Regions from separate parts of the Glycomyces sp. NPDC048151 genome, predicted to be linked through region 2. Evidence: predicted binding sites of a transcription regulator. Region 2 holds the regulator's gene; each other region holds the start of a gene.

Region 1 (3,274 bases), on a different contig from region 2:
GGCGCCGAGCGAGCGGCGCACGATCTCGACACCGGTCGCCTCGTCGCCGTCGGCCTCGATCTTGTCGAAGGCGATCGCGCCGGCCTGGGCCAGCGCGGTGCCGCCGCCGGCGAGGATGCCCTCTTCGACGGCAGCCTTGGCGTTGCGCACGGCGTCTTCGACGCGGTGCTTGCGCTCCTTGAGCTCGACCTCGGTGGCCGCGCCGACCTTGATGACGGCGACGCCGCCGGCGAGGCGCGCGAGGCGCTCCTGCAGCTTCTCGCGGTCGTAGTCGGAGTCGGAGTTGTCGATCTCGGCGCGGATCTGGTTGATCCGGCCCTGGATCGCGTCTTCCTCGCCGCCGCCGTCGACGATGATGGTGTCGTCCTTGGTGATGACGACCTTGCGGGCCTGGCCGAGGAGGGACAGGTCGGTGTTCTCGAGCTTGAGGCCGATCTCCTCGGAGATGACCTGGCCGCCGGTGAGGATCGCGATGTCGCCGAGCATGGCCTTGCGGCGGTCGCCGAAGCCGGGGGCCTTGACGGCGGCCGACTTGAAGATGCCGCGGATCTTGTTGACGACGAGGGTCGGGAGGGCTTCGCCGTCCACGTCCTCGGCGATGATGAGGAGCGGCTTGCCGGTCTGGGTGACCTTCTCCAGGGTCGGGAGGAGGTCCTTGACCGCGGAGATCTTCTGGTTGGCGACGAGGATGTACGGGTCCTCGAGCACGGCCTCCATGCGGTCCTGGTCGGTCACGAAGTAACCGGACAGGTAGCCCTTGTCGAAGCGCATGCCCTCGGTGAGCTCGAGGTCGAGGCCGAAGGTGTTCGACTCCTCGACGGTGATGACGCCTTCCTTGCCGACCTTCTCCATCGCCTCGGCGATGATGGCGCCGACGGTGACGTCACCGGCGGAGATCGAGGCGGTGGAGGCGATCTGCTCCTCGGTCTCGACCTCGGTGGAGGTGGACTGGAGGTGCTCGACGACGGCGGCGACGGCCTTCTCGATGCCCTTCTTGATGGCGATCGGGTTGGCGCCGGCGGCGACCGCGCGGAGGCCTTCCTTGACGAGGGCCTGGGCGAGGACGGTGGCGGTGGTGGTGCCGTCACCGGCGACGTCGTCGGTCTTCTTGGCGACTTCCTTGACCAGTTCGGCGCCGATGCGCTCGTACGGGTCCTCGAGCTCGATCTCCTTGGCGACGGAGACACCGTCGTTGGTGATCGTCGGGGCGCCCCACTTCTTGTCGAGCACCACGTTGCGGCCCTTCGGGCCGAGGGTCACCTTGACGGCTTCGGCGAGGGTGTTCATGCCTCGTTCGAGCCCGCGGCGAGCCTCCTCGTCGAATGCGATCATCTTCGCCATGGTCGATGGCTTCCTTTCGGATAACGTTCGTGGTCGACGCTGAGGCGGCATTCCCGCGACGGTGAACCTGTTCAGGCTCGACCACCTCATCGCGTTAGCACTCGCCAGGTGCGAGTGCCAGCTCCAGGTATAGCACTCTCGCCTTGAGAGTGCCAATCCGGGGCGCGGAACACGTGGTGAAAAGCAAGAGGCCCGGGCCGGAGCCCGGGCCTCGCCGCGTCTTGCTACTCGTTCGGCATGGGATGTCCGGGCTCGCCGGGGTCGGCCGGGTCGACGGCGACGCCCGCGGCCTCGGCGGAGAGGGAGGTGGCGGAGACGGATTCGGCGCGGCCGCGCAGCCAGGCGTAGGTGCACAGGGACGCGGCGAGGATCCAGATCATGGGCACGAGCAGGAGCAGGGCCATGACCGCTTCGGTGAGGATGGTGAAGGCGGCGGCGAGCCAGGGCGCGAAGAGGCCGTGCCAGATCCCGGCGAGGAGGACGCCGACGAGGCCGATGACGAGGTTGGCGGCGAAGGCGACGAGGACGACGATGCAGATGCGGCCCAGGGCGGCCCAGAACGCGGAGTGCGTGAGCTGGATGGAGCGGGCGTAGGGGCTGCGGCGGGCTTCGAAGACGGCGGCGGGGGCCATGAGGCTGAGCGCGAAGATCGCCCACAGGCCGGGCAGGACGCACAGGACGAGGCCGGCGGCGATGGTGAGCCAGGCGAGCAGGAGCCACAGGAAGAACCTGCCGCCGCGTTTGAACCCGAAGGAGAAGGCCTCGCCGAGGGCGAGGAACCCGCCTGCGGCTTCGGCGGCGGCGGTGCGGACGGCGGCGAGGGCGGCGGAGCCGGAGACGTAGAGGACGGCGAGGGTGAGGATCGCGCCGATGACGGCGACGGCGGCGCTGGGGCTCATCGCGCGGACGATGGTGCCCCAGTCGGTGTCGGTCACTTCGATGTCGGGGGTGCGGACGGTGTTGTTGTAGGCGCCGAGGATCCAGCGGGGCAGGACGACGCCGATGAGGAGGATGAGTCCGACGGTGCGCCAGGAGCGCTGGACGACGTCCATGGAGGCGTGCCACCAGCCTTCAAAGGTGTCGGTCACGAGGGGGTCGCCGCCGGAGAAGCGGCCGGAGGGCTCGCCCTGGCCGGAGTTCCAGTATGGATCGTCGCTCATAGGCCGGATCGTAGACCAGCGAAAGGCGCATATCAGACAAACGGCTGCAACGCATCCGTTCGGGGATGACACGTTCGCGCGTTCGCCTGCCTGGCGGTGCGCGAGCCACTAGCGTACGCAGGTATCGGCGCACGTCGCGCCGGTCAGCCGACCACTTTGGGAGCGCCGATGTCCCACCGCGAGACGCGACCCGTCGGCCGCGAGAAGACCTTCTTCGGGCATCCCCGCGGCCTGGCCGTCCTTTTCGGGACCGAGATGTGGGAGCGGTTCAGCTTCTACGGCCTGCAGGGCATCCTGCTCACGTTCCTCGTCGCCGACACCGCGCAGAACGGCCTCGGGCTCTCCGACACCGTGGCCGTCCCGATCGCGTCGCTGTACTCGGGCCTGGTGTACCTGACGGCGCTGCCCGGCGGGTGGCTGGCCGACCGGATCCTGGGGCCGCGGCGCGGCGTCCTCATCGGCGGCATCATCATCATGGCCGGGCACATCTCCATGGCCATCCCCGTCTCGAACCCGGCGACGGTGTTCTTCGGCCTGTTCCTGGTCGTGGCCGGCTCGGGCCTCTTGAAGCCGAACATCTCGGTGATGGTCGGCAAGCTCTACGACGACGACACCGACGCGCGCCGCGACGCCGGGTTCTCCGTGTTCTACATGGGCATCAACCTCGGCGCGTTCCTCGGCATCCTCATCACCCCGTACCTGGCAGGGGACGACCGCTGGCACCTCGGCTTCGGCGCCGCCGCCGTCGGCATGGCCTTCGGCCTGCTCTGGTA
Region 2 (3,274 bases):
AACGCCTCAAGCTCACGCTGCGCGGTCGACTCCTCGCGGACGCGGTCGTGAGAGACCTCACCTCCTGACGGCGTTCCGGCCGGTCAACGATAGATTCGTGAAGGCGAACCGCATTCGCCTGTCGTGACGCCCCGCGCGCCTCCCCCTAGAGGCCGCGGCACCTCCCAGGTGACGTCCGCGCACGGACCCCCCAATAACGAACACCACCCGGAGCCCGCACCCATGCGCACAGCAACGCCCACACTCGGCCGCCGCGGCCTGCTCGTCGCCGCCTCCGCCGCCGGACTCGCCGCGGCCGCCGCCTGCGGCGAGGAAGAGCCGCCCCCCGTCGAGGACGAAGGCGGCCAGGCCGCCGAAGAGCCCACCTCCGAGGCCCCCTCGCCCGAACCCCGCGAGATCACCATCACGCACGTGGGCGACACCATGCCCGGCTCCTACCCCAACCAGATGGCCTCCGACGACGGCGCGAGCTTCTTCAGCGGCGTCACCGACCTCCTCCACGGCGACGTCGTCATCGCCAACCTCGAAGGCGCCCTCTCCACCCAGGAGTTCGACAAGTGCGGCGGCGGCGAGTGCACCTACTTCCGCCTCCCCGGCGAATACGCCCAGGTCTTCGCCGACGCCGGATTCGACGTCCTCAACCAGGCCAACAACCACGGCTGGGACGCCGGACCCGACGGCGCCACCGAGACCCAGGACGCCGCCGAAGCCGCAGGCATGCAGGTCAGCGGCATCAAAGACGAGGTCTGCCTCGTCGAGACCGAGAGCGGTCTCACCGTCGGCATCGTCGGCTTCGCGCCCTACAGCTTCTACACCGACCTGCGCGACCTCGACGCCGTCGCCGCGCTCGTCGCCTCCGCCAAGGAACAGGCCGACATCGTCGTCGCCACCGCCCACGTCGGCGCCGAAGGCACCGACCACCGGCACGTCCCCGAAGGCGTCGAGAACTACATCGGCGAAGACCGCGGCAACACCCGCGAATTCGTCCACACCTGCATCGACAACGGCGCCGACATCTTCGTCGGCCACGGACCGCACGTCCTGCGCGGCATCGAGTGGTACAACGGCAAGCTCATCGTCCACTCCCTCGGCAACTTCGGCGGCGGCCAAGGCCTCTTCGCCACCGACGGCCCCCTCGGCCGCTCCGCCGTGCTCACCGTCACCATCCGCGAAGACGGCACCCTCACCGCCGCCAACGTCACCGCCACCCGCATGGACGGCGACGGCTACCCCCAGCCCGACGAGGACAACGGCGCGTTCGACGACTTCAACGAACTCGCCGACGACTTCGGGGACGCCGGAGTGACCGTCGGCGACGACGGCGCGCTCGTCATCCCCTCCGCCTGACCGCACACGTAGACTGGCACTCCCGGACCGGGAGTGCCAGACTTGAGTCCGGCCGACTGAACCCGGGTCCGGTCCGGGGCACACCGAACGACGGAGGGGACGTGGCGGCGATGGACGATCGCAAACTCGAAGTGCTGCGCGCCATCGTCGAGGACTACGTGGCCACTCAGGAGCCCGTCGGCTCCAAAGCCGTCTCGCAGCGCCACGCCCTCGGCGTCTCCGCAGCCACCGTGCGAAACGACATGGCCTACCTCGAAGAGGCCGGATACATCCAGCAGCCCCACACCTCGGCCGGGCGCATCCCGACCGCCAAGGGCTATCGCCTCTTCGTCGACCGCCTCGGCAAGATCAAACCGCTCTCGGCCGCCGAGCGCCGCGCCGTCCACCGCTTCCTCTCCGAAGCCATCGACCTCGACGACGTCGTCACCCGCACCGTGCGCCTGCTCGCCCAGCTCACCCACCAGGTCGCCGTCGTCCAGTACCCGAGCCTCAACCGCTCCTCGGTCCGCCACCTCGAACTCGTCTCGCTCACGCCCACCCGGCTCATGGTCGTCATGATCACCGACACCGGCCGCGTCGAGCAGCGCTACGTCGAGATGCCCGCCGAACTCAGCGAGGACGACGTCCTCGACCTGCGCCGCCTCGTCAACGAGCAGCTCCAGGGCAAACCGCTCGCCGACGCCCCGCGCATCATCGCCGACCTCGCAGGGCTCGCCCGCCCCGAGCAGCACGCCACCGCCTCCGCGCTGGCGCGCGTGCTCCTGGACACGGTCGTGGCGCGCACCGAGGAGCGCGTCGCCGTCGCGGGCGCCGCGAACCTGACGCGCCCCGGGAACTTCTTCGCCGGGTCCCTGCGGCCCATCCTCGAAGCCCTCGAGGAGGAGGTCGTGCTCATGCAGCTGCTGGGCCGCGCCGACTCCAACGCGCTCCTGACGGTGCGCATCGGCGACGAGAACAACCTCGACGACTTCCGCGAGACCACCGTGGTCACCGCCGGATACGGACCGGGTTCGGTGGTCGGCCACATGGGCGTCCTCGGACCCACCCGCATGGACTACCCGGGCACGATCGCGGCCGTCCGCGCCGTCGCCCGGTACGTGTCCGAGATTTTGGAACAGAACCGCTGACAGGACAGAGCGCACGTGGCTAAGGACTACTACGGCATTCTCGGCGTCGACCGGAACGCCACCGACGACGAACTCAAGAAGGCGTACCGGAAGCTGGCGCGCAAGTACCACCCCGACGTCAGCGACGAACCGGACGCGCAAGAGCGCCTCCAGGAGATCAACGCCGCCTTCGAGGTCCTCATGGACCCGCAGAAGCGCGCGATCGTCGACGCCGGCGGCGACCCGTTCGCCCGAGGCGGCGCAGCGGGCGGCGGCGCGCCCTTCATGGGCTTCGAGGACATCATGGACGCCTTCTTCGGCGGCTCCATGGGCGGCTTCGGCCGCCGCGGCCCGCGCTCGCGCACCCGCCCTGGCAACGACGCGCTGCTGCGCCTGGACCTCGACCTCGAAGAAGTCGCGTTCGGCACCGAGTCGACGCTCACCGTCGACACCGCGATCCTCTGCGACTCCTGCAACGGCTCCTGCACCGAAGGCGACGCCGAACCGCAGACCTGCTCCACGTGCAGCGGCTCCGGCGAGGTCCAAGTCGTACAGCGTACGATCCTCGGCCAGGTGCGTACCGCGCGCCCGTGCTCGGCCTGCTCCGGCTACGGCACCATCATCACCGACCCGTGCCGCAAGTGCGGCGGCGAAGGCCGCGTGCGCTCGCGCCGCCGGATCACCGTGAAGGTTCCCGCCGGCGTCGAGGACGGCATGCGCATCCGCCTCTCCGGCGAAGGCGAAGTCGGCCCCGGCGGCGGGCCCGCCGGCGACCTCTACGTCGAGGTCCACGAGAAGCCCCACGAGGTCTTCACCCGCGA
Region 3 (3,274 bases), on a different contig from region 2:
TTGCTTCGTTGGGGCCCTTCAGCTTCAGTTGCTTTCTCAGCGCAGCCGGGTCGATGCCCGTTCCGCGCTGCTTGATCGTGAGGCGGCCGATGCCTCGCTCCGCTAGCAGCGCCTTGAGCTTCTTCGGGTGCAGCGGCCAGACCTCCTCGACCTTCCAGGCCCTGGCGAACGGGGTCTCGATGAGCCGGTCGCTGTAGAGGTAGGCGATCGTCTCGTTCGCGGTGTGGGCTTCCAACTGCTCCGCCAGTTCGGCCACCAGACCGGCCCGGATCACCGCGCCGTCCGGCTCGTAGAGGTACGCCGCTACTTCGCCGACCGGTGCTTTCTCCTCGCCGCTGCCGGTCAGCTCGTGCCACTCGCCCGCCTTGCACAGGCTCGCTCGACGAGTCACCTCGGCCGCCTCGCCCAGCCACAGGCACGCCTCGACCACGTCCCGGTCGACCGAGACCCACTCCGCTTCGGCCCCTTCGGGGATCCACGCGTGGTCGATGCCCGGTCCGAGCTTGACGGCCGCGTACCGGGCCCCGGCCATGTGCTTCAGGAGCGCGCCGAGCGGCGGGGAGTAGTCGGCCGGGTTGAAGTTCCTGGTCGAGCCGGATCGCCGCGCAGGGTCGGCGAAAGCCGACTCGGCCAAAGGCGTCTTCAGGGCGTCGCCAACCTCGACCGCGACCTGAACGCCCGCAGCCTCGGCGTTCGCCCGCGCGTACTCAGCCGTCGTCTCGCTCATGTCCACCGCCTCGACGCGCAGGCCCGCCTCGGCGAACGCCAGGGCCTCCGTCCCGAGCCCGCAGCACAGGTCCGTCACCGCCCCGGCGTGCCGCGCGAACCGGGCCGCCCGCCGCTCTGCGACGACCCACCGCGTGGCCTGCTCCAGTCCCGCCCGCGTGAAGTACAGGTTCGCCGCGCGTTCGCCGAACTTTCCCCGGGCCTTCTCCCGCAGATCGGCGAGCGTGAGCGCCGCCGCCGCGAGACCGGGTTCCACGCCCGCTTTCCGCAGCGTCAGCGGCGCCCGGTCGCCGTCGCTGCGCAGGGCGTCGGCGGCCTGGGTCTGGAGCTCGGGGCGGGCCCTGAGGGCGGCGAGCAGGCTGGTGTCCACGTGCCTCATGGTATGACCTTCGGAACCCGGTGTTGACGGTCCCCACCTGGGCGAACTAACTTACGTCTTAGCACTCGCAGGGCGAGATTGCTAAGCGCTATGATCGGCTTGGCACTCTCGATGCGAGAGTGCCAACAGCCACGGGCCGGTGCCTCGGCACCCGCGACGACGAGACCCGCGCCGTCGTGGCGCACATCCGTATTGAACACGAAGGTTTGGAGAAACCAAGTGAGCAAGGCTGCCATCAAGCCGCTGGGCGACCGCATCGTTGTCCAGGCCAACGAGGCCGAGACCACCACCGCCTCCGGTCTGGTCATCCCGGACACCGCCAAGGAGAAGCCCCAGGAGGGCACCGTCCTGGCCGTCGGCCCGGGCGCCTTCGACGACAAGGGCAACCGCCTCCCGATCGACGTCAAGGTCGGCGACGTGGTCATCTACTCCAAGTACGGCGGCACCGAGGTCAAGTACAACGGCGAGGAGTACCTGGTCCTGTCCTCGCGCGACGTCCTCGCGGTCGTCGAGAACTAGCACGCATCGGGCCCTTCACCTGAAGGGCCCTTTCGTGTCTTAGGAAGGGAAACCATGCCGAAGATTCTCAACTTCGCCGAGGACGCGCGGCACAACCTGCTGCACGGCATCGACCACCTCGCCGACACCGTCAAGGTCACGCTGGGCCCGAAGGGCCGCAACGTGGTCCTCCAGCGCTCCTTTGGCGCGCCGCTGATCACCAACGACGGCGTGACGATCGCCAAGGAGATCGAGCTCGCCGACCCGTACGCCAACCTCGGCGCGCAGCTGGTCAAGGAAGTCGCGACCAAGACGAACGACGTCGCGGGCGACGGCACCACCACCGCCACGGTGCTGGCGCAGAAGATGAGCCGCGCGGGCATCAAGGCCGTCACGGCCGGGGCGAACCCGATCGCGATCCGCAGGGGCATCGAGGCCGCGGCGAACGCCGTGTCCGACGAGCTGCTGGCCCAGGCCATCCAGATCGACTCGCACGAGCACATCGCGCAGGTCGCGGCCGTCTCGGCGCAGGACCCGGAGATCGGCGAGCTCATCGCGAAGGCGATGGACGTGGTCGGCGCCGAGGGCGTCATCTCGGTCGAGGACGGCTCCAGCCTGGAGACGGTCCTCGAGGTCACCGAGGGCATGCAGTTCGACAAGGGCTTCATCTCGCCGAACTTCATCACCGACCAGGACTCGCGCCAGACGGTCTTCGAGGACCCGTACATCCTCATCACCAACGCCAAGGTCGGCTCCATCGAGGAGCTGCTGCCGGTGCTGGAGCGGGTCGTCGAGACCTCGAAGCCGCTGCTGATCATCGCCGAGGACGTCGAGGGCCAGGCCCTCGCGACCCTGACGGTGAACGCCCTGCGCGGCACCCTGCGCGTGTGCGCCGTCAAGGCCCCGGCCTTCGGCGACCGCCGCAAGGCCATCCTGGGCGACATCGCGGCCCTCACGGGCGCCGAGGTCATCTCCTCCGAGGTGGGCCTCGAGCTCAAGGCCGCCGACCTGTCGCACCTGGGCCGGGCCCGCCGCGTCACCGTCTCCAAGGACGCCACCACGATCGTGGACGGCGCCGGGGAGAAGGAGACCGTCGACGCCCGCATCGCGCAGATCAAGCAGCAGGCCTCCACGACCGAGTCGTCCTGGGACCGCGAGAAGCTCGAGGAGCGCCTCGCGAAGCTCTCGGGCGGCGTGGCCGTGATCCAGGTCGGCGCGGCCACCGAGGTCGAGCTGAAGGAGCGCAAGCACCGGATCGAGGACGCGGTCAACGCGACCAAGGCCGCGGTCGAGGAGGGCATCGTCGCCGGCGGCGGCGCGGCCCTGGTGCACGCGATCTCCGTGCTCGAGAAGATCGAGCTCGACGACGCCGAGGCCCGCGTGGGCCTCAAGATCGTCGAGGAGGCGCTGTCCGAGCCGCTGCGCCGCATCGCGGTCAACGCGGGCGAGTCGGGCGACGTGATCGTGAACTCGGTCCAGGGCAAGGGCTGGCGCGAGGGCTGGAACGCCGCCACCGGCGAGTACGAGGACCTGGTCGCGGCCGGCATCCTCGACCCGGTGAAGGTCACCCGCAACGCGCTGCTCAACGCCGGTTCGATCGTCGGCATGCTGCTGACGACCGAGGTGACGATCGTGGACAAGCCCGAGGAAGAGGAAGAGGAGGCCGGTCAC

The links. Region 2 encodes HrcA, which represses chaperone genes, less so after heat shock. Its sites were predicted from a motif close to CTTAGCACTCNCNNNNNGNGAGTGCTAAG; they were not measured.
Positions count from the first base shown of each region.
Region 1: the regulator HrcA is predicted to act here: its motif matches at 1,470-1,498, upstream of groL (chaperonin GroEL).
Region 3: the regulator HrcA is predicted to act here: its motif matches at 1,163-1,191, upstream of groES (co-chaperone GroES).

Region 1 is NZ_JBIDBB010000007.1:13,105-16,378, reverse strand. Features, by position in the region: gene groL (chaperonin GroEL) at 1-1,341, opposite strand, end outside; gene ACGGCP_RS17505 (hypothetical protein) at 1,566-2,501, opposite strand; gene ACGGCP_RS17500 (peptide MFS transporter) at 2,670-3,274, shown strand, end outside.
Region 2 is NZ_JBIDBB010000003.1:18,684-21,957, forward strand. Features, by position in the region: gene hemW (radical SAM family heme chaperone HemW) at 1-68, shown strand, start outside; gene ACGGCP_RS06715 (CapA family protein) at 223-1,347, shown strand; gene hrcA (heat-inducible transcriptional repressor HrcA) at 1,458-2,474, shown strand; gene dnaJ (molecular chaperone DnaJ) at 2,490-3,274, shown strand, end outside.
Region 3 is NZ_JBIDBB010000007.1:219,201-222,474, forward strand. Features, by position in the region: gene ACGGCP_RS18495 (methyltransferase domain-containing protein) at 1-1,096, opposite strand, end outside; gene groES (co-chaperone GroES) at 1,325-1,624, shown strand; gene groL (chaperonin GroEL) at 1,679-3,274, shown strand, end outside.